2 regions of the Streptomyces nidicola genome follow, and region 1 is predicted to be linked to the other one. Evidence: riboswitches for the same ligand, from Rfam matches in the RefSeq annotation. Region 1 holds a riboswitch; the other holds the start of a gene.
The links. Region 1 has a riboswitch for S-adenosylmethionine ahead of ACOKM3_RS29380 (aminotransferase class V-fold PLP-dependent enzyme). Riboswitches for the same ligand answer to the same signal wherever they lie in the genome.
Positions count from the first base shown of each region.

Region 2: another riboswitch for S-adenosylmethionine. It lies ahead of thrC (threonine synthase); the one in region 1 lies ahead of ACOKM3_RS29380 (aminotransferase class V-fold PLP-dependent enzyme).

Region 1 covers NZ_JBNBPI010000001.1:6,499,956-6,511,526, forward strand. The annotation lists gene ctaC (aa3-type cytochrome oxidase subunit II) at 1-739, shown strand, start outside; gene ctaD (aa3-type cytochrome oxidase subunit I) at 736-2,466, shown strand; gene ACOKM3_RS29340 (cytochrome c oxidase subunit 4) at 2,463-2,861, shown strand; gene ACOKM3_RS29345 (L,D-transpeptidase) at 3,006-4,262, shown strand; gene ACOKM3_RS29350 (DNA-binding transcriptional response regulator) at 4,357-4,758, opposite strand; gene ctaE (aa3-type cytochrome oxidase subunit III) at 4,945-5,565, shown strand; gene qcrC (cytochrome bc1 complex diheme cytochrome c subunit) at 5,647-6,456, shown strand; gene qcrA (cytochrome bc1 complex Rieske iron-sulfur subunit) at 6,453-7,508, shown strand; gene qcrB (cytochrome bc1 complex cytochrome b subunit) at 7,505-9,145, shown strand; gene trpD (anthranilate phosphoribosyltransferase) at 9,279-10,343, shown strand; SAM riboswitch class IV at 10,431-10,565, shown strand; gene ACOKM3_RS29380 (aminotransferase class V-fold PLP-dependent enzyme) at 10,768-11,571, shown strand, end outside.
Region 2 covers NZ_JBNBPI010000001.1:4,427,746-4,439,316, reverse strand. The annotation lists gene ACOKM3_RS20190 (1-phosphofructokinase family hexose kinase) at 1-423, opposite strand, end outside; gene nagA (N-acetylglucosamine-6-phosphate deacetylase) at 528-1,664, opposite strand; gene ACOKM3_RS20180 (ROK family protein) at 1,664-2,632, opposite strand; gene ACOKM3_RS20175 (ABC transporter substrate-binding protein) at 2,772-4,040, shown strand; gene ACOKM3_RS20170 (DUF3263 domain-containing protein) at 4,051-4,278, shown strand; gene otsB (trehalose-phosphatase) at 4,443-5,288, shown strand; gene ACOKM3_RS20160 (alpha,alpha-trehalose-phosphate synthase (UDP-forming)) at 5,344-6,729, opposite strand; gene ACOKM3_RS20155 (isopeptide-forming domain-containing fimbrial protein) at 6,817-8,628, opposite strand; gene ACOKM3_RS20150 (glucosyl-3-phosphoglycerate synthase) at 8,667-9,614, opposite strand; SAM riboswitch class I at 9,776-9,931, shown strand; gene thrC (threonine synthase) at 9,950-11,257, shown strand; gene ACOKM3_RS20140 (ubiquitin-like small modifier protein 1) at 11,293-11,568, shown strand.

The DNA of each region.
Region 1 (11,571 bases):
GGGTCTGATCCTGTGGAGTGTCATCTTCCACCGGCGCAGCCGCACCAAGATCGAGGTTCCAACTCAGACGCGGTACAACATGCCGCTCGAGGCGCTGTACACGGTTGTTCCGCTGATCATCGTGTCGGTCCTCTTCTACTTCACCGCGCGCGACGAGTCGAAGCTTCTGAAGCTCGACGACAAGCCCGCGCACACCGTCAACGTGGTCGGCTACCAGTGGAGCTGGGGCTTCAACTACGTCGAGAACGTGCCGGGTGTCGACGGTGACGCCAAGACCTCCAAGGAGCTCTCGGCGATTCCGAAGCGCTTCAAGGAGGACTTCCCGGCGAACGCCGGTGGTGTCTACGAGGTCGGTACTCCTGGCGAGCGGAACCCGCAGACCAACAACCCCGGCCCGACCCTCTGGCTCCCCAAGGGCGAGAAGGTCCGCTTCGTTCTGACTTCGCGTGACGTCATCCACTCCTTCTGGGTGGTGCCGTTCCTCATGAAGCAGGACGTCATCCCGGGCCACACCAACTCCTTCGAGGTGACCCCCAACAAGGAGGGGACCTTCCTGGGCAAGTGCGCCGAGCTTTGCGGCGTCGACCACTCCAGGATGCTGTTCAACGTGAAGGTCGTCTCTCCTGAGCGTTACCAGCAGCACCTCAAGGACCTCGCCAAGAAGGGGCAGACCGGTTACGTCCCGGCTGGCATCGCCCAGACGGACCACGAGAAGGACCGGGAGACGAAGAACCTGTGAGCATCCTCAACGAACCCCAGGGTGCCGCGGCAGCAAGCGACTCGTACGAGAACGAGCTGCCGGCCCGGCCCAAGAGCCCCGGCGCGACGGTGATCAAGTGGCTCACCACCACTGACCACAAGACCATCGGCACGCTGTATCTGGTCACGTCGTTCGCGTTCTTCTGCATCGGCGGCGTCATGGCGCTCTTCATGCGCGCCGAACTCGCTCGCCCCGGCACGCAGATCATGTCGAACGAGCAGTTCAACCAGGCGTTCACGATGCACGGCACGATCATGCTGCTGATGTTCGCGACGCCGCTGTTCTCCGGCTTCGCGAACTGGATCATGCCGCTCCAGATCGGTGCCCCCGACGTCGCGTTCCCGCGGCTGAACATGTTCGCCTACTGGCTGTACCTGTTCGGCTCGCTGATCGCGGTGGGTGGCTTCCTCACCCCGCAGGGCGCCGCCGACTTCGGCTGGTTCGCCTACAGCCCGCTGTCGGACGCGGTCCGTTCGCCGGGCATCGGCGCCGACATGTGGATCATGGGTCTGGCCTTCTCCGGCTTCGGCACGATCCTCGGCTCGGTCAACTTCATCACCACGATCATCTGCATGCGCGCTCCTGGCATGACGATGTTCCGCATGCCGATCTTCGTGTGGAACGTGCTGCTGACCGGTGTGCTGGTCCTGCTGGCCTTCCCGGTGCTGGCCGCCGCGCTGTTCGCCCTGGAGGCGGACCGTAAGTTCGGTGCCCATGTATTCGACGCCAGTAATGGCGGCGCATTGCTGTGGCAACACCTCTTCTGGTTCTTCGGACACCCAGAGGTGTACATCATCGCCCTACCATTCTTCGGAATTATTTCCGAAGTGATCCCGGTCTTCTCGCGCAAGCCGATGTTCGGCTACTCCGGCCTCATCGGTGCGACGATCGCGATCGCCGGCCTCTCCGTGACGGTGTGGGCGCACCACATGTACGTCACCGGCGGTGTGTTGCTTCCGTTCTTCTCGTTCATGACGTTCCTCATCGCCGTGCCAACAGGCGTGAAGTTCTTCAACTGGATCGGAACGATGTGGAAGGGCTCGTTGTCCTTCGAGACACCGATGCTCTGGACGATCGGCTTCCTGATCACCTTTACCTTCGGTGGTCTGACCGGCGTCATCCTGGCGGCCCCGCCGCTGGACTTCCACGTCTCGGACTCGTACTTCGTGGTGGCGCACTTCCACTACGTGGTGTTCGGCACCGTCGTCTTCGCGATGTTCGCCGGCTTCCACTTCTGGTGGCCGAAGATGACCGGCAAGATGCTCGACGAGCGCCTCGGCAAGATCACCTTCTGGACGCTGTTCATCGGCTTCCACGGCACGTTCCTGGTGCAGCACTGGCTGGGCGTCGAGGGCATGCCGCGCCGGTACGCGGACTACCTCGCGGCCGACGGCTTCACCGCGCTGAACACGATCTCGACGATCTCCTCGTTCCTGCTCGGCCTGTCGATCCTGCCGTTCTTCTACAACGTGTGGAAGACCGCCAAGTACGGCAAGAAGGTCGAGGTCGACGACCCGTGGGGCTACGGCCGTTCGCTGGAGTGGGCGACGTCCTGCCCGCCGCCGCGGCACAACTTCCTCACGCTGCCGCGCATCCGTTCGGAATCCCCGGCGTTCGATCTGCACCACCCGGAGATCGCTGCTCTGGACCAGCTTGAGAACGCCGGTCACGGCGACAAGGCCCTTGCTAAGGAGGCCGGCAAGTGAAGGTCCAAGGCAAGATGTTCATCTGGCTGAGCCTCTTCGTCCTGATCATGGCCGGTGTCTACGGCGTGTGGTCGAAGGAGCCGGCCGGTACGACGGCGCTCTTCCTGGCGTTCGGCCTGTGCATCATGGTCGGCTACTACCTGGCCTTCACGGCCCGGCGTGTCGACACCGGTGCCCAGGACAACAAGGAGGCCGACGTCGCGGACGACGCCGGCGAGGTGGGCTTCTTCAGCCCGCACTCCTGGCAGCCGCTCGCGCTCGGCGTCGGTGGCGCGCTCGCGTTCCTGGCCGTGGCGATCGGCTGGTGGCTGCTGTACTTCTCGGCCCCGATCATCATGTTCGGCCTGTGGGGCTGGGTCTTCGAGTACTACCGCGGAGAGAACCAGAACCAGTGAGCCACGGCTGACCGGTACTGAACTTCCGTATCCGAAGGGCCCGGACACTCCTGATGGAGTGTCCGGGCCCTTCGGTGTTCCGCCAATTGCCCCGTGCGGCTCACTCGCCGCGCTGGACCGGGAGTTCCTTCTTACGGTGAGTTCATGAACCACTCACCGCGTATCCGTACGGTTCTGGGCTGCACCGTGCTGGTGGCCGCACTCGGTGCGGGCACAGCGGCATGCGGCAGTTCCTCCCACCCGCTCTCCGCCAAGCCGTACGACGCGGCGAGCCAGATCTCCTTCAACGGTCCCGTGGGCAGCGCCAAGAAGGCGGACCCGGACAAGCCGCTGGAGGTCACCGCCCAGGGCGACGAGTCCCGCATCACCGACGTCACCGCCCAGGACGCCATGGGCCGCTATGTCGCGGGTGAACTCTCCGCCGACGGCACGAGATGGCACACCACGGCCCCGCTGACCGCGAACACCCACTACACGGTCCGGGTGAGCACCGAGGACGAGGACGGCGGACCCGGCCGAAAGGTCCTGGGCTTCGACACCGGCCGCCCGGGCAAGGAGAAGGCCCTCAAGGTCACGTTCGGCCCGCAGAAGGGCACATACGGCGTCGGACAGCCGATCACCGCCGAACTCAACAAGCCCGTCCGGGACGAGAAGTCCCGCGCACTGGTGGAGCGCTCCCTCCAGGTCGACTCCAAGCCCGCCGTGGACGGCTCCTGGTACTGGGTGGACAGCACCGAACTGCACTACCGCCCCAAGGGGTACTGGCCCACACAGGCGAAGATCACCGCCACCAGCAGGCTGGACGGCGTGAAGATCAGGGACGGGCTGTGGGGCGGCAGTTCCAAGCCGCTGACCATCAGCACGGGCGACCGCATCGTGGCCGTCACCGACGCCGGCTCGCACTCCATGACGGTCTACCGCAACGGCAAGGAGATCAACTCCATCCCGGTCACCACCGGCAAGGCCGGCTACGAGACCCGAAACGGCATCAAGGTGGTGCTCGGCAAGGAGTACTACGTACGGATGCGGGGCGAGACGATCGGCATCTCCGAGGGCTCGTCGGACTCGTACGACCTGCCCGTGTACTACGCGACCCGCGTCACCTGGAGCGGCGAGTACGTGCACGCCGCGCCCTGGTCCGTCGGCTCGCAGGGCTCCGCGAACGTCAGCCACGGCTGCACCGGCATGAGCACCAACAACGCCGCCTGGTTCTTCGACACCGTGCGCCAGGGCGACATCGTGAAGGTCGTCAACAGCTACGGCTCCGAGATGGACCCGTTCGGGAACGGGTTCGGCGACTGGAACCTCAGCTGGAAGAAGTGGAAGGCGGGCAGCGCCCTCACGAAGAAGGCCGACAAGCCCGACCCGGCCCTCCAGGCGCGGCTCAGCCCTCAGGTCTGAGGCCGCGCGGCAGGATCAGCGGTGTGACTTCCGACTCTCGTACGCCATCGGCGTACGGGAGTCGGTGTGTCAGGAGCCGGTCCGTGCAAGCGCCTCAGGCGCCGACAGCGAGCCGGGAGCGCAGCAGGGAGGCCAGCGCCTCGGCGAACTCCACGGGCTCCACAGGGAGCGTCACAGCCGCCTCCGCGCGGCTCCACGTCGCCAGCCACGCGTCCTGCGGGCGGCCGATCAGGAGCAGCACCGGCGGGCAGTGGAAGATCTCGTCCTTGATCTGCCGGCACACGCCCATGCCGCCCGCGGGAACGGCCTCGCCGTCGAGCACGCAGACGTCGATCCCGCCGCGGTCCAGCTCCTTCATGACGGCCGGAAGCGTCGCGCATTCGATGAACTGCACCTCGGGGGCGTCGGACGCGGGCCGTCGGCCTGTCGCGAGGCGCACCTGCTCGCGCGTGTTGGCATCGTCGCTGTAGACCAGAACCGTCGCGGTCGACTGCATCGTTCCTCCGAAGACATCGGCGTCTTAAGGCGTCGTACGGTGATCCTTGCCGCGGAGCCTACTCCTCCCGACACCCCGTCAACACCGGTTCGCACGCGGCTCCGATGGGCCATATGGGCTGGACACACCACCCAGACACTCCGAACGGCACCCCCCGGAGTGAGGGCGAGATAAGCGACCGACATAATGTCGGTCGTGGCGACAGCAACGACAGTAGAAACCGGGCACGCGCACCCGTCGGTCAATCGACCGAACCTCACCAGCGTCGGAACCATCATCTGGCTGAGTTCCGAGCTGATGTTCTTCGCGGCCCTCTTCGCGATGTACTTCACCCTGCGATCGGTGACCGGGCCGGATCACTGGAAGGAAATGGCGCATGCGCTGAATCTTCCGTTCTCCGCGACGAACACCACGATCCTGGTGCTCTCCTCACTCACGTGCCAGATGGGCGTGTTCGCCGCCGAGCGCGGCGACGTGAAGAAGCTCCGGTCGTGGTTCATCGTCACCTTCATCATGGGTGCGATCTTCATCGGCGGTCAGGTCTACGAGTACACCGAGCTGGTCAAGAAGGATGGGCTCTCGCTCTCCTCCGACCCGTACGGCTCGGTGTTCTACCTGACCACCGGCTTCCACGGCATGCACGTGACAGGTGGCCTCATCGCCTTCCTGTTCGTCCTCGGCAGGACGTACGCGGCCCGGAGGTTCACCCACCATCAGGCGACAGCCGCCATCGTCGTGTCCTATTACTGGCACTTCGTGGACGTCGTCTGGATCGGCCTCTTCGCCACGATCTACCTGATCAAGTAGTTCGACGATCACAGCATCGGGCGTAGTACCCGACACATTTCCGCAGCACCGACGCAGAAGATCCTGACACCGGGGTAATCCGTGAAAAAGCTCTCCGCACGACGACGCCATCCGCTGGCGGCGGTCGTCGTCCTACTCCTCGCGCTGGCGGCCACCGGGGGGCTGTACGCCGCGTTCGCACCCGCGGACAAGGCGCAGGCCGATGAAACCGCCCAGTCCCTCGCCATCGACGAGGGCAAGAAGCTCTACTCCGTCGGCTGCGCCAGCTGCCACGGAACCGGCGGTCAGGGCACCTCCGACGGGCCGAGCCTCGTGGGCGTCGGCTCCGCCGCCGTCGACTTCCAGGTCGGTACCGGCCGTATGCCGGCCCAGCAGCCGGGCGCCCAGGTCCCGAAGAAGAAGGTCATCTACTCGCAGGCCGAGATCGACCAGCTCGCGGCGTACATCGCGTCGCTGGGTGCCGGTCCGGTCGCGCCGACCGAGAAGGACTACAGCGCCGACGGCGCGGACATCGCCAAGGGTGGCGAGCTGTTCCGCACCAACTGCGCCCAGTGCCACAACTTCACTGGTGAGGGTGGCGCGCTGACACACGGCAAGTTCGCACCGAGTCTCGAGGGTGTCGCCCCGAAGCACATCTTCGAGGCCATGCAGACCGGCCCGCAGAACATGCCGTCGTTCCCGGACACGACGATGACCAAGCAGAACAAGAAGGACATCATCGCGTACCTCGACGCGGTCAACGGTGACAAGACCGAGAGCCCCGGCGGACTCAAGCTGGGCGGGCTCGGCCCGGTCAGTGAGGGCCTGTTCGCCTGGATCTTCGGGCTGGGCGGTCTGATCGCCGTCGCCATCTGGGTTGCCGCTCGGACCGCAAAGGCCAAGAAGTCATGAGTAGCCAAGACATTCCAGAAGAGAACCTGCCCACTGAGCAGGAAGCCGAGGAGCACGGTTCGGTCGCGGTGAAGGACGAGCCCTTCACCGACCCGGGTCTGCCGCCCCACGAGCACCGGATCCAGGACCTCGACGAGCGGGCCGCCAAGCGGTCCGAGCGCGTCGTCGCCTTCCTGTTCATGGTGTCGATGCTGGCCACCATTGGCTTCATCGCCTCGTACGTCACCATCGACGTCGACACGAGCATCTACGTCTTCCCGATCGGGCACATCAGCGCGCTCAACTTCGCGCTCGGCCTGACCCTGGGCGTGGCGCTGTTCTGCATCGGCGCGGGCGCGGTCCACTGGGCCCGCACCCTGATGTCCGACGAAGAGGTCATCCAGGAGCGTCACCCGATCGAGGCGGAGCCCGAGGTCAAGGCGAAGGTCCTGCAGGACTTCGCCGACGGTGCCCGCGAGTCGCAGTTCGGCCGGCGCAAGCTGATCCGCAACACCCTGTTCGGCGCGCTGGCGCTGGTGCCCCTTTCCGGTGTGGTCCTGCTTCGTGACCTCGGGCCGCTGCCCGAGAAGAAGCTGCGCACCACGTCGTGGAAGAAGGGCCTGACCCTCGTCAACATGAACACGAACGAGCCGCTGCGTCCTTCGGACATCGCGGTCGGCTCGCTCACCTTCGCCAAGCCCGAGGGCCTGGAGGAGCACGACGAGGAATTCCAGACGAAGATCGCCAAGGACGCCCTGATGCTCGTCCGGATCCAGCCGGAGAACATCAAGGACAAGCAGGAACTCGAGTGGTCCCACGAGGGCATCGTGGCCTACTCGAAGATCTGCACCCACGTCGGTTGCCCGATCTCGCTGTACGAGCAGCAGACGCACCACGCTCTGTGCCCGTGCCACCAGTCCACCTTCGACCTCTCCGACGGCGCCCGGGTGATCTTCGGTCCTGCCGGTCACGCGCTGCCGCAGCTGCGCATCGGCGTCAACGAAGAGGGTCACCTCGAGGCGCTGAGCGAATTCGCTGAGCCCGTCGGTCCTGCCTTCTGGGAGCGCGGATGAGTACTACGACCACGAACGACGCGCCTGCGCGCGAGAAGGCACCGGCCGGCGAGCGTGTAGCCGACTGGGCCGACGGACGTCTGGGGATCTACTCCCTGGCCAAGTCCAACATGCGCAAGATCTTTCCGGACCACTGGTCCTTCATGCTCGGCGAGATCTGCATGTACAGCTTCATCATCATCATCCTCACGGGTGTGTATCTGACGCTGTTCTTCCACCCGTCGATGAACGAGGTCACCTACGACGGCAGCTACGTCCCGCTCCAGGGGCAGCTGATGTCGGAGGCCTTCAACTCGACGATGCACATCTCCTTCGATGTGCGCGGTGGCCTGCTGATCCGTCAGATCCACCACTGGGCCGCGCTGATCTTCCTCGCGGGCATGTTCGTGCACATGATGCGCGTGTTCTTCACGGGTGCGTTCCGCAAGCCGCGTGAGGTCAACTGGGTCTTCGGCTTCCTGCTGTTCGTCCTGGGCATGTTCACCGGCTTCACCGGTTACTCGCTCCCGGACGACCTGCTCTCCGGCACCGGTGTCCGCTTCATGGAGGGCGCGATCCTGTCCGTGCCGATCGTCGGCACGTACATGTCGTTCTTCCTGTTCGGCGGAGAGTTCCCCGGCGGCGACTTCGTCGCGCGGTTCTACTCGATCCACATCCTGCTGTTGCCGGGCATCATGCTCGGCCTGATGGCGGCGCACCTGATCCTGGTCTTCTACCACAAGCACACGCAGTTCGCGGGTGCCGGAAAGACCAACAAGAACGTCGTGGGCATGCCGCTGCTCCCGGTCTACATGGCCAAGGCGGGCGGCTTCTTCTTCCTGGTCTTCGGTGTCATCGCGGTGATCGCCGCGATCGCCACGATCAACCCGATCTGGGCCATCGGTCCGTACCGGCCCGACCAGGTGTCCACCGGTGCACAGCCCGACTGGTACATGGGCTTCTCCGAAGGCCTGATCCGAGTGATGCCGGGCTGGGAGATCGACTTCTGGGGTCACACGCTCGTCCTGGGCGTGGCCATCCCGCTGGTCGTCATCTTCCCGCTGGTCCTGGTCGCGATCGCGGTCTACCCGTTCATCGAGTCCTGGGTCACCGGCGACAAGCGCGAGCACCACATCCTGGACCGCCCGCGCAACGCTCCGACGCGTACGGCCTTCGGTGTCGCGTGGATCACCTGGTACATGGTGCTGCTCATCGGTGGTGGTAACGACCTCTGGGCGACGCACTTCCACCTGTCGATCAATGCGATCACCTGGTTCGTCCGGATCGCGTTCTTCGTCGGACCGGTCATCGCCTTCATCGTCACCAAGCGGATCTGCCTCGGCCTTCAGCGCCGCGACAAGGACAAGGTGCTGCACGGACGCGAGTCCGGCATCATCAAGCGCCTGCCGCACGGTGAGTTCATCGAGGTGCACGAGCCGCTCGACCAGGAGGCCCTGCACACGCTCACGGCGCACGAGCAGTACGCGCCGGTCGAGCTCGGCCCGACGGTCGACGAGAACGGTGTCGAGCGCAAGGTCACGCGGCTCCAGAAGCTGCGTGGCAAGCTCTCGCGCGGTTACTACGGGGAGAACAACCAGATCCCGAAGCCGACCGCCGAGGAGTACAAGGAGATCACCAGCGGCCACGGCCACCACTGATCTCTGAATCGTCGCTGTAAGCCACAGCGGGAGCCCTCGTCCAGTGCCTGGACGGGGGCTCTTTGCGGTCCCGGGACCTGGATAGGGTGGGGTCGGCACCACCTTCGACCCACAGATGCACACAGGAGCGGCCATGAGCGCTTTGAACCCCGCTGGAGGCGACACCGCGGCGGGCCGTTCCTGGCCCGCCGTCCTGAACGGCCTGCTGGAGGGCCGCGACCAGAGCGCCGACGACACCGCGTGGGCGATGGACCGGATCATGCGGGGCGAGGCGACCGACGCGCAGATCGCCGGGTTCGCGGTGGCGTTGCGCGCCAAGGGCGAGACGGTGCAGGAGATCACCGGTCTCGTACGCGGCATGTACGAGCACGCCAACGTGATCGAGGTGCCCGGCGAGACCGTCGACATCGTCGGCACCGGCGGCGACGGCGCGAAGACCGTCAACATCTCCACGATGGCGGCGATCGTCATCGCGGGCACCGGCGCCAAGGTCGTCAAGCACGGCAACCGCGCCGCCTCCTCCGCTTCGGGCTCCTCCGACGTACTGGAGAAGCTCGGCGTCAATCTCGACCTGTCGCCGAAGCGGGTGCCCGAGGTCGCCGAGGAAGCCGGCATCACGTTCTGCTTCGCCATAAAGTTCCACCCCGCGCTGCGCTACGCGGGCGCCGCGCGCGGCCAGCTCGGCATTCGCACGGTCTTCAACCTGCTGGGCCCGCTGACCAACCCGGCCAAGGTGAAGGCGCAGGCCGTCGGCGTCGCCGATGCCCGGATGGCGCCGATCGTGGCCGGGGTCTTCGCCGAGCGCGGCAACTCCTCGCTGGTGTTCCGCGGCGACGACGGGCTCGACGAGCTGACCACCACCGGCACCTCGCGGGTGTGGGTGGTGCGGGACGGCGCCGTGCGCGAGGAGTCCTTCGACCCGCGCGACGTCGGCATCGACATCGTGCCCATCGAGGCGCTGCGCGGCGGCGACCCCTCGTACAACGCGGAGGTCGCCCGTCGTCTCCTCGACGGCGAGCAGGGGCCGGTGCGCGACGCGGTGCTGCTGAACGCGGCGGCGGCCCTGGTGGCCGTGCGGCCCGGCGAGGGCACGCTCGTCGAGCAGATCCGGGCCGGCATGGACCGGGCGGCCGAGTCGATCGACTCCGGTGCGGCGAAGGCCGCCCTGGAGCGATGGGTGGCGGCCAGCAACCGCTGAGCACGCGTCGGATGTGACGCAGGGCGCAGTCCAGATTTTGGACTGCGCCCTTGCCGTATCCGAGACGTGTGGCAGGATGCTTTTCAAGGTCATGAGTGACAGCGCTGTGATTATTTCACTGCAGAAGGCCCCAGCCCGCTGTCCGGCAACCCTCCGTCCGTGGCGGGGTGCCCTGGGTGAAGACCAGGCCGTGCGCAGCAAGGCGTGCGGCAAGCGCGGGCCCCTCGACATCAGTGAATGTCACAGCCCTGGGGTCCTGGTCCTCAAGGGAGCAGTCTCGTGAGCAAGCGAATGCGATAGGGCGTTACGGCCCCGCCTCCGCGTACCCGTCTCATCTTTCTTTCCATGCCGTCGAGCCCTGATCCGTAGTGCTCAACGTGGCTTCGGCATGGTCAATTCGCTTATCGCGCCAGGGAGTTCACCCATGTCTGTTTCCGTCGACGCCGCCGCCTGCACCGAGACCATCACCCCGCTCCCGGTCCTCGGCCGGGACGTCACCGTGCCGCTCGTCACCGGTGGGGAGGTCACGTACGCCGCCCTCGACTACGCCGCCAGCGCGCCCGCCCTCCAGCGGGTCTGGGACGACGTCGCCGCCTACGCGCCGTACTACGGGAGCGTGCACCGCGGCGCCGGGTACCTGTCGCAGCTGTCCACCGACCTGTTCGAGAACTCCCGGGTCGCCGTCGCCGAGTTCCTCGGCTGCCGCGAGGACGACCAGGTCGTCTTCACCCGGTCCACCACCGACTCGCTCAACCTGCTCGCCGCGGCGCTGCCCGCCGACTGCGAGGTGTTCGTCTTCGAGACCGAGCACCACGCCTCGCTGCTGCCGTGGCGCGACGCGCGGGTCACGTACCTCAACGCCCCTCGTACGCCCGACGAGGCCGTCGCCACCCTGGAGCGCGCCCTCGCCGGCCGCGACCCCTACGGCCCGGCCCTCGTCTGCGTCACCGGTGCCTCCAACGTCACCGGTGAGCTCTGGCCGGTGCGCGAGCTCGCGGCGGCCGCTCACGCGCACGGTGCCCGCATCGTGCTCGACGCCGCGCAGCTCGCGCCCCATCACCCGGTCTCCGTCCAGGACCTGGACGTCGACTGGGTCGCCTTCTCCGGGCACAAGCTGTACGCCCCGTTCGGCTCCGGCGTGCTCGCGGGCCGCTCCGACTGGCTGACGGAGGCCGAGCCGTACCTCGCCGGCGGTGGCGCGTCCAAGAAGGTCGCGCGCCGCACGGAC
Region 2 (11,571 bases), 2.1 Mb from region 1:
CGGCAGGCTGCCGCACAGGGCCACCGCGGAGGCGGAGCGCAGCAGATCCGCGTACGCCTCCTGGAAGGCCGTCCACTCGGCGGGCGTGATGGTCGGGCCCGGCTCGTTGAGCTGCGTCGTGTCGCCGGTCGACGCGTCGGCGACGGCGATCGTGCGGCGGGTCGAGCCGGAGACGGGCACCAGCGCGTCCGCGACGCCCGGCGTGCCGAGCAGCTGGTCCTGGAGCGTGCGGCCCGTCGCGCCGCCCACGAATCCCGTCACGGCCACCTCGTGACCGAGCGCGGCGAGCACCCGCGCCACGTTCAGACCCTTGCCGCCGGGCCGCTCGGTGACCTCGGTGACGCGGTGCGTGGCGTGCGGGCGCAGGGACCGCACCCGGTACGTGATGTCGAGTGCGGTGTTCAGCGTGACCGTGAGGATCACAGGACCCCACCCCCCTTACGTACTTTCAGTAACGGGGCCCGATCATGCCAAAGTCAAGGCGGTTGGCCCAGACCTCGGGTCAACCGCCTTGTACAAGCCGGGAGTTACGGACGAATCAGCCACTCGCCCTTGCGCAGCACGCCCTTGACCTCGAACTCCGCGTCCAGGACCACCAGGTCGGCGTCCTTGCCGGGCTCCAGCGAGCCCACCTTGTCGTACAGGCCGAGCAGCCTGGCCGGGTTGGCGGAGATGGCGCGGACGACGTCCTCGACGGGCAGCTTGTCGACCGTCACGGCCCGCTTGAACGCCCGGTCGAGGGTGAGCGTCGAGCCGGCGATGGAGCCGCCCTCCACGAGCCGCGCCACGCTGTCCTTCACCTCGACCTCCAACGGGCCGAGCATGTAGCGCCCGTCGCCGAACCCGGCGGCGTCCATCGCGTCGGTGATGAACGCGACCTTCCCCGCGCCCTTGTGATGGAACGCCAGCTCCAGGGCGGCCGGGTGCAGATGCGTGCCGTCGTTGATCAGCTCGACGGTGATCCGGTCGTCCTCCAGGAGCGCCGCGATCGGCCCGGGGTCGCGGTGGCCGAGCGGCGGCATCGCGTTGAACAGGTGCGTGGCGACCGTGGCGCCCGCGTCGATGGCCTCCACCGTCTGCTCGTACGTCGCGTCGGTGTGCCCGATCGCGGCGACCACGCCGTGCTCGGCGAGCAGGCGCACGGAGTCGATGCCACCGGGCAGTTCGGTGGCGAGGGTGACCATCTTCGCCTGGCCGCGGGCGGCGTCGATCAGCTTGCGGACCTCGGCCGGGTCGGGGTCGCGCAGCAGCGTCTCGTCGTGGGCGCCCTTGCGGCACGGGGAGATGAAGGGGCCCTCGAAGTGGATGCCCGCGATCTCGCCGTGCTCGGCCAGCTCGGAGAGCAGCCCCGCGCGCTGCACGAGGAAGTCCATGTCGCCGGTGACGAAGGACGCGACGATCGTGGTCGTGCCGTGCTGCTGGTGCGTGCGGACGCCCTTGAGGATCTCGTCGATCGCGCCGGAGGTGAAGGACGCGCCGCCGCCTCCGTGGTTGTGCATGTCGACGAAGCCGGGCACCACCCAGTGGCCGGTGAGGTCGACGGTCTCGGCGTCGTTCGGGGCGGCCCCGACGATCTTCCTGCCGTCGACGATGACGCGTCCGTCGGTGACGGTCCCGGTGGGCAGCACCACCTTGGCGCCGGCGAGCACCTTTGCTGTGGCCATCAGGCGGTTACCTCCGAGGATCCAGTGGCTGCGGTGTGGTGGGGCTTTTGGCGGTCGAGCAGGTCCCAGGCGAGCAGCCCCGCGCCCAGGCATCCGGCGCTGTCCCCGAGGACGGCCGGGACGATCGTGGGGAGCGCCTGGAAGGTGACGCGCTCCGCGACGGCCGCACGCAGGGGTGTGAACAAGGTTTCCCCGGCCTCGGCGAGCCCGCCACCGATGATGAGCGTGCGGGGGTCCAGCAGAGTGAGCGCGAGCACGAGCCCGTCGGAGAGCGCGTCCACCGCGTCCTGCCAGACCTGGACCGCCTTCGGGTCGCCCGCGTCGACGGCCTTCGCGCAGTCCGCCGCGGTCGCCTTCTCGTCGCCGCTCGCCTCCTGCCAGGCCAGGGTGACCGCGGAGGCGGACGCGTACCGCTCCAGGCAGCCGCGCTGACCGCAGCCGCAGGCCACCCCGCCGGGGCGGACGACCACATGGCCGATCTCGCCGGCGGAGCCGTGCGCGCCGGGCTCGATGCGCCCGTCGATGCCGATGGCGCCCGCGATCCCGGTGCCCAGCGGCATGAAGAGGAACCGGTCGGCGTCCTTGCCCGCCCCGAGTCGCCCCTCGCCGAGCCCGCCGGTGCGCACGTCGTGGCCGAGCGCCACGGGGATGCCGCCGAGCCGCTCGCTGAGCAGGGCCCGCATGGGGACGTCGCGCCAGCCGAGGTTGGCCGCGAAGAGGGCGATGCCGGCTCCCTCGTCCACGACGCCGGGCACCGCGACCCCGGCGGCGCTCGCGGGCTCGCCGAGGTGCCGCTCGCCGTACGCGCGCAGTTCGGCGGCGAAGTCGAGGATCGACTCCACGACCGCGTCGGCGCCGCGCTCGCGCTGGGTCGCCCGGCGCGCCTGGTGCAGCAGATTGCCGTCGGCCCCGACCAGGGCGGCCTTCATACCGGTGCCGCCCACGTCCAGGGCGATGACATGTTTCACGGGGGACAGTCTCGCGCGTCCACCCTTGAGAGGTCTAGTCCAGTGCCCCTCGTTTCCGCTCCGGCACCCACGTGGTGTAGACCTTCCGGGGGACCATGGGACAGGCCTGTGGCGCGAGGGACAAAGTTGGAGTACGGCAGTGCGCAAGGGGAGGACGGCTCTGACCGTGGCGGCCGCGCTCGGGGTGGTGGCCGCGTCGTCGCTGCTCACCGCCTGTGGGAGCGGCGACTCCGACGCCGTCACGCTGAAGCTGGTCGCGGCCGACTACGGCGACTCCAAGGCCAACAGCTCGCAGAAGTACTGGGACGACCTCGCCGCCGGCTTCGAGGCGAAGCACCCCGGCATCAAGGTCGACGTCGACGTCTACTCCTGGGACGTCGTCGACAAGAAGGTCAAGGACATGGTCGCCGCGGGCAAGGCCCCCGACATGGCGCAGATCGGCGCGTACGCCGACTACGCCGCGGCGGACAAGCTCTACCCCGTCGACAAGCTGCTCTCCGTGCCGGTGCAGGCCGATTTCGTCGGCCAGATGAGCCAGGCGGGCGAGATCAAGGGCGCGCAGTACGGCATGCCGTTCGCCGCCTCCACGCGCCGCCTCTTCTACAACAAGAAGCTCTTCGAGCAGGCCGGCATCACGCCGCCGAAGACCTGGTCCGCCCTCGTCTCCGACGCCAAGGCGCTCAAGGCGCAGGGCGTGCGCTACCCCTTCGCGCTGCCGCTCGGCACGGAAGAGGCGCAGGCCGAGACGCTGATCTGGATGCTCAGCAACGGCGGCGGCTACACCGACAACGTCGGCAGCTACGCCCTCGACGACAAGAAGAACGTCGAGGCCCTGTCCTGGCTCAAGAACAGCCTGGTCACCAAGGGCCTCACCGGCCCGACCGAGCCGGGGAAGCTCAACCGCACGCCCGCCTTCCAGGCCTTCGCCAAGGGGCAGGTCGGCATGCTCTCCGGCCACCCCACGCTGATGAACATGGCGAAGGCGAAGGGCGTCGACTACGGCGACGTGGCGATCCCCGGGCCCGACGGCACGCCCAAGTCCACGATGGGCGTCAACGACTGGATGATGGCCTTCAAGCAGGGCGGCCACCTCAAGGAGACCGGGGCGTTCCTCGACTACGCGTACAACAAGAAGAACGTCCTCGACTTCTCCCGCAAGTACACCGTCGCGCCGGTCACGGTCTCCGCGTCGAACGCGATGACGTCCTCGGCCAAGGACAAGGCCCTGCGCCCCTTCATCAACGAGCTGGCGGGGGCCACGTACTACCCGGCCAACAAGACGTCCTGGCCCGAGGTCAGCGCCGCGATCAAGAAGCAGATCGGCTCCACCGTCACGCCGCAGGGCAGCGCGGCGGGCACGCTCGGGGCGATCCAGAACGATGCGGCGGCCGCGGAATCCGCGGAGTAGCGTGACGGACATGGGTCCTCTCGGCGAGCGCGAACGCGCGGTGCTCACGTTCGAGGGGCGGGGCTGGGCCTCGCCGGGCGCCAAGGAGCGGGCGATCCGCGAGGAGCTGGACCTGGCGCCGGTCCGCTACTTCCAGCTCCTGAACGCGCTCCTGGACGACCCCCGGGCGCTGGAATTCGCCCCGGTGACGGTGAACCGCCTGCGCCGCGTCCGGGAGGCACGGCGCCGCGAGCGCTGAACGCCGGTTCGGCAATTTCAGCCCCTGCGGCGATTGAGCAGCGGGGTCTGGGGCAGAGCCCCAGGGCGCTCGCCGGGTAGCCGTGGCTGGGCTTGGGGCTCTGCCCCATACCCCGCGCCTCAATCGCCGACGGGGCTGAAAAGATCGCGGCTATCGTCGACCTCATGGCCAGCCAAGAGCACGCCCCCCGGACGACCGCCGGCCGCGACGGCCTGGACGCCATCCGCGCCCGCCCGCACCGCGCGGTGATTGCGATCGACTTCGACGGCACCCTCGCCCCCATCGTCCCCGACCCCGACCAGGCCCGCGCCCACCCGGACGTGGTCCCGGCGCTCGCCGCCCTCGCCCCGAAGGTCGCCGCGATCGCGGTCGTCACGGGCCGCCCGGCGAGCGTCGCGGTCCGCCACGGCGGCTTCGCGGGCGTCCCCGGCCTCGAACACCTCGTCGTCCTCGGGCACTACGGCGCCGAACGCTGGGACGCCGTCACCGGCACGGTCAGCGCCCCCGCCCCGCACCCCGGCGTGGCCACCGTCCGGGCCGAACTCCCCGGCGTGCTCGGCGAGTTGAACCTGTGGCACGACACGTACATCGAGGAGAAGGGCCGCGCCGTCGCGGTCCACACGCGCCGCGCCCGCGACCCGCAGGCCGCCTTCGACACCCTCCGTGAACCCCTGTCGGAACTCGCCGCCCGGCACGGCCTGATCGTGGAGCCGGGCCGCATGGTCCTGGAGCTGCGCCCGCCGGGCGTCGACAAGGGCGTGGCGCTCACCGAGTACGTACGGGAGGTGGGTGCGGAGTCCGTCCTCTACGCGGGCGACGACCTCGGCGACCTCCCGGCCTTCGCGGCAGTGGAGAAGCTGCGCTCCGACGGGGTGCCGGGGCTCCTGGTGGCGGCGGACACGGTGATCGCCGAACTGGCGGAGCGGGCGGACCTGGTCCTGAACGGCCCGGCCGAAGTGGCCGAACTCTTGCGGCACTTGGCCGACGAGATGGAAGGGAATCGCCCCTGAGCGGCGAGGCCACGGGGCTCTGCCCCGGACCCCGCTGCTCAATCGCCGCAGGGGCTCAAGAGGCGCGCAGCGCCTCTAGCTGGTCCAGGAACCACTGACCCGGCGGCAACGCCGTCGCCGCCTCCGCGAGCCGCTTCGTGCGTTCCTCGCGTTCGTCCTGCGGCATGGCGAGCGCCTCCGCGAGGGCGCGCGAAGTCCCGGTCACGTCATAGGGGTTGACGGTCAGCGCGTCCTCGGCCAGCTCCTCGTACGCCCCCGCCTCCCGCGAGAGCACCAGCACGCACCCGCCGTCGGAGACCACCGGCACCTCCTTGGCGACCAGGTTCATGCCGTCCCTGATCGGGTTCACCAGGGCCACGTCGGCGAGCCGGTACGCGGCGAGCGAGCGCGCGAAGTCGTCCTTCACGTGGAGCACGACCGGCGTCCAACCCTCCGTACCGAATCGGGAGTTGATGGCCTCGGCGACCCGCGCCACCTCGGCCGTGTAGTCCCGGTACACGGCCAGGTCCTGCCGCGACGGATAGGCGAACGCGACGTGCACGACCCGCTCCCGCCACTCGGGCCGTTCCTGGAGGAGCAGCTCGTACGCCTGAAGCCCCCGCACGATGTTCTTCGACAGCTCCGTGCGGTCCACCCGCACGATCACCTTGCGGTCCTCGCCGATCTGCGCGCGCAGCGCCGTGAGCCGCTCCTCCACATCGTCCCGGTGGGCCCGCTCGCGCAGGAAGTCCGCGTCCGCGCCCAGCCCGTGCACCCCGATCCGGGTCCCGGACGTGCCGCCGACGAGATGCGTACAGCAGTCGGTGAAGGCGTCCGCCCAGCGCCGGGTCAGGAACGCACAGCGGTCGGCGCCGAGCATGCCCCGCAGCACCTGCTCGGCGATGTCGTCGGGCAGCATCCGGAAGTAGTCGACGGGCGCCCAGGGCGTGTGCGAGAAGTGCCCGATCCGCAGGTCGCCGCGGAGCTCGCGGAGCATCCCCGGCACCAGCGTCAGGTGGTAGTCCTGCACGACCACGGTCGCGCCCGGCGCCGCCTCCTCGGCGAGCGCCTCGGCGAAGGCCCGGTTGTACGCCTCGTAGGACGCCCACTGCCTGCGGAACTCCGGTCCGAAGGCGGGCTCCAGAGGCGTCTGGTACAGCATGTGGTGCACGAACCACAGCACCGAGTTCGCGATCCCGTTGTACGCGTCCGTGTGCACGTCGGCGGCGATGTCCAGCATCCGCACGCCGGGCTCGGACACGCCACGGCGCACCGCCTCCCTGTCGCCCTCGCTCAGCGCCGAGCACACCCACAGCTTGTCCTTGACGACGCTCAGCGCCGACACCAGACCGCCCCCGCCGCGCTTCTCCTCGATCCCCCCTGCGTCGTCGAGGACGTACGAGACCGGGCCGCGGTTGGACGCGACGAGAACCTCAGCAGCACCATGCGTCGTGGAACTCATACGGGCACGCTAGCCCGGCCCGGAAACGTTCAAACGTAAGGCCGGGCCCCGTCGGGGGCCCGGCCGTATACGACACCTGCGAACGGGTCAGTCCTTGCGGCCGCGGACCGCCGCGAGGATCAGCGCGCCGAGCCCGCACAGCGTGACGGCGAGCCCGCCGTACAGCGGCAGATTCGAGTCGGTGCCGGTCTCGGCCATCTCGCCGCCGCTCGGCGGATTCGGCGGGGTGGGCCGGGCCTGCGGGCTCTGGCTGCTCGCCGACGGGGTCGGCGAGGGCTCGGGCGTCTGCTCGCCCGGCTGCTCGGACGGCGTCGGCGTCGGCGAGGGGCTGGTCGGCGTCGGAGCCGGCGCCTCCTGCTGGATGACGGGCGCGATGCCGCACCGCGCGTCCGTGGAGCCCTCCTCGCAGTTGGTGCGCGGAGTGTCGGCCGTGACGCTGTTCGTGAGCTTGCCGTCACCGCTCACCGGGTCGTTGACCTTCACGGAGTACGTGACGGTCGCGGTCTCGCCGGCCGGGATGTCACCGGTGAAGTTGATCTTCGGCTCGGTGTAGTCGACGTCCCCGAGGCTCGCCTCGGCGTCGTCGTTGTACGTCGCGTCGTCGAGGTTCTCGGTGAGGTCATCGGTGAACTTGGCGTTCGGGTACGGCAGTCGGCTGACGTTCTTCGCCTTCACCGTGTACGTGACCGTGTCACCGGGCTCCACCTTCGCCGGGCTCGCCGTCTTGGTGATCTCCAGGTCGGGCACCGGGACGGACAGGGCGAGCGCCGAGGGGACGTAGGTGTCGCCCTTGGTGGAGAAGTCGAGCGTGGTGGACGTCGAGCCGACCGGGATCGGCTCGTCCCCTGCGGCCCGCGTGGAGCCGCTGCCCGAGACGTCGAACTCCTTCGCGTCGATGCTCAGGTTGTTGACCATCTTCGGGTCGAGAGCCCCGTCGTCCTCGGAGACGAAGAAGTTGTTGGTGTTGCCGGTGTGCGCCTCGGGGATGTTCTGGCCGCCCACGGCGAACTTGTCGCCCGGCGTGTTCCAGTCGCCCTCGTACGCGGTGACGCTCGCGTGCGGTGTGCCCGAGGTCCGGTAGAAGCCGTCCACGGTGACCCGGGTGGCGGGGGAGGTGGAGCGCTGGAGGACATGGCCGCCGTAGATGTAGACGTTGCGGCGGTCCGGCGCGTAGGTGTCGTTCGGGGCGTCGTACTTGTAGACGACGGTCATCGACCAGCCGGCCACGCAGCCCTTGCCGGTGGGCGCCCAGATGTCGCCGACCGAGACCGGCACCGGGGTGCCCGTGCCGGTGACGCCGCTGAACAGGCTGGTGACGTCGGCCTCGCCCGTGTAGTAGTGCGGGCCGCTGGTGGCGGCGGGGTCCTGGACCAGGTTCTCGGGGGAGACCTTGGTCGGGGCCGCGCCGTTCACGCCGACCACGGGGGCCGCGTCCAGCGGGGTGCCGGGCGAGGGGTCCACATCGGCGCCCGAGATGTCGCAGCGCTTCAGCTGCGCGCCGCTCGGGCCCTTGTACGTGCCGTCGTTGCCGCCGTAGAAGAGGCGGGCGTAGGCGACCTCGGCGCCGGGCGGGATGGTGACCCGGCCGGTGCTGGAGCCGTAGCCGTCGGTCGTCCCGGCGGTGTTGATCCGCTGCATGACGAACGTGTTGTTGTTGTCCCTGCCCTCGCCGTTCGCGGCGACGGCGCAGCGCCCGGCCATCGTGGCGTCGTCGGTCGGGCAGCCCATGACCGTGTTGCCGATGGTCTTGAAGTCGCCGTAGATCGATTCGTCGTAGCGCTTGGCGAAGGGGGAGACCACGTCCGCGGAGGCGGGACTCGGTGCCAGGCCCGCCAGGCAGGCGGCGAGGGTGGCGGTGACGGCGCACGCCGCCCTGCCCTTGAATTGTCTGAGCCACATAAAGGGCAAGCTAGACAAAACATATGATTATGCGGCGCTTATGCGACGCGACGCTCCGCATACTCACCGATTTCGATCATCGGCGGCCGCTCCTCCGTGTCGACCTCGTGGACACGCGGCTCGAAGCCGCCCTCCCCGCGCTCGAACTGCGTGAGCACCGGCCTGATGAGGTGCCCGCGCGCGAGCCGGAGCTGGGCGGTGCGGTAGATCGCCGCCGCCATCCGCCCCAGCGCCTGCCCGTCCTGGTGCCGGTGCCTGCGCACGCCGACGTCGACCTGGGCGAGCGCGTCGAGGCCCACGGTGTGCAGCGCGTCCACGAGCAGCCCGAGCTCCACGCCGTATCCGACGGGGAACGGGAGCCGCTCGAGCAGCGAGCGCCGGGCCGCGTACTCGCCGCCCAACGGCTGGACGAACCCGGCCAGTTGGGGCCAGTGAAGGTTGAGTATCGGGCGCGCCATCAGCTCGGTGACCCGGCCGCCCTGCCCCGCGGCCCCGGCCAGCGGACGGTCGTACATCGCCTTCACGAAGTCCACGCCCGGCTCGGTGAGCAGCGGACCGACGATCCCGGAGACGAAGTCCGCGGAGAACTCCTTCAGATCGGCGTCGACGAAGCACACGATGTCACCGGAAGTGACGAACAGGGAGCGCCACAGCACCTCGCCCTTGCCGGGCCTTGCCGGGATCCGCGGCAGGATCGTGTCCCGGTGCTCGACGCGCGCCCCGGCGGCCGCCGCGACCTCGGATGTGCGGTCCGTGGAACCGGAGTCGATCACGACGAGCTCGTCGACGAGCGGCACCGCGTCCGTCATCAGCGACCGCCGGATCTCCGAGACGATCTCGCCGACCGTCTCCTCCTCGTTCAGCGCCGGCAGTACGACACTCACCGTCTGACCCGAGGCCTGCTTGGCGGCGACCAACCGGTGCAGCGGATGGTCGGCCACGGACCAGGAGCGCCTGTTCAGCCAGCGCTCGACCTCTTCCAGCACGGTCTGCGTTCCTTCCCTAAGGATCAACATGTGATCCATCTCGCGCATCGGACGACTATCTCAAGGGTCCGGGCCTTCGGTTACAGTCTTGAACAAGGCCGGTGACCATCGCATGTCGGGGGTCGCCCGCAGTAGACAACTGAATCCACACAATCGAATACCGCTCATCCAGAGGGGCAGAGGGATACGGCCCGTTGAAGCCCCGGCAACCCTCCAGCCGGTCTCGTTCCGCACACCGCAGTGCGCCCGCGAGGCTCCCGGCTAGTGAAGGTGCCAAATCCGTCTCGTGGCGAGATGCGTCGCGAGGAAGATGAGGAGAAAGGGCCTCGCCTCTCATGGCTGTACAGACTGTCGCCACCGAAACCGCCGCCACGACGGACTCCGTCGATCTGGGCCCGGCCTCCGGACTTTCCTGCCGCGAGTGCGGCGCCGTCGTCCCGCTCGGCCCCGTCTTCGCCTGCGCCGAGTGTTTCGGGCCTCTGGAAGTCGCGTACGACCTGCCCGTCGGCGACCCCGAGGCGCTCCGCAAGCAGATCGAGGCAGGACCCGCCAACATCTGGCGCTACGCCCCGCTGCTGCCCGTCCCGGCCGACGTCGCCGAGAAGCCGAACCTGAACCCCGGCTGGACCAAGCTCGTCAAGGCCGACAACCTCGGCCGTGAACTGGGCGTCGCCGAGGGCAAGTTGTTCGTCAAGGACGACTCCGGCAATCCCACGCACTCCTTCAAGGACCGCGTCGTCGCGCAGGCCATCGAGGCCGCCCGCGCCTTCGGCTTCACCACGCTGTCCTGCTCCTCCACCGGCAACCTGGCGGGTGCCGTCGGCGCCGCCGCCGCCCGTGCCGGCTTCCGCTCCTGCGTGTTCATCCCGCACGACCTGGAGCAGGGCAAGGTCGTCATGGCCGGTGTCTACGGCGGTGACCTCGTCGCCATCGAGGGCAACTACGACGACGTGAACCGCTTCTGCTCCGAGCTCATCGGCGACCCGCTGGGCGAGGGCTGGGGCTTCGTGAACGTGAACCTCCGCCCGTACTACGGCGAGGGCTCCAAGACGCTCGCGTACGAGATCTGCGAGCAGCTCGGCTGGCAGCTCCCGGACCAGCTGGTCATCCCGATCGCGTCCGGCTCGCAGTTCACGAAGATCGACAAGGGCCTCAAGGAGCTGATCAAGCTCGGCCTCGTCGAGGACAAGCCGTACAAGCTCTTTGGCGCCCAGGCCGAGGGCTGCTCCCCGGTCTCCGTCGCCTACAAGGGCGGCCACGACGTGGTCCGCCCGCAGAAGCCGACCACCATCGCCAAGTCCCTCGCGATCGGCAACCCGGCCGACGGCCCCTACGTCCTCGACATCGCGCGCCGCACCGGTGGCGCCGTGGAGGACGTCAACGACGAGCAGGTCGTCGACGCGATCAAGCTGCTCGCGCAGACGGAGGGCATCTTCGCCGAGACGGCGGGCGGCGTCACGCTGGGTGTCACCAAGAAGCTCATCGAGGCGGGCCTCATCGACCCGTCGCTGACCACGGTGGTCCTGAACACCGGCGACGGTCTCAAGACGCTGGACGCGGTCGCCGAGTCCTCGCAGGCCACCGCCACGATCCGGCCCAACCTGGACGCGTTCCGCGAGGCCGGCCTCGCCACCGACCACTGAGCCCGACCGAACTTGTAGCAACGGGAGTTACCAGCATGAGCGTCAACGTTCGCATCCCCACCATCCTGCGCACCTACACCGGCGGGCAGTCCGAGGTCGCCGCCGAGGGCGCCACCCTCGCCGACGTCATCGCCGACCTGGAGAAGAACCACACCGGCATCGCCGCCCGCGTCCTCGACGACCAGGGCAAGCTGCGCCGCTTCGTGAACGTGTACGTGAACGACGACGACGTCCGCTTCGAGCAGGGCCTCGAGACGGCGACGCCGGACGGCGCGGGCGTCTCGATCATTCCGGCCGTCGCCGGCGGCTGATCT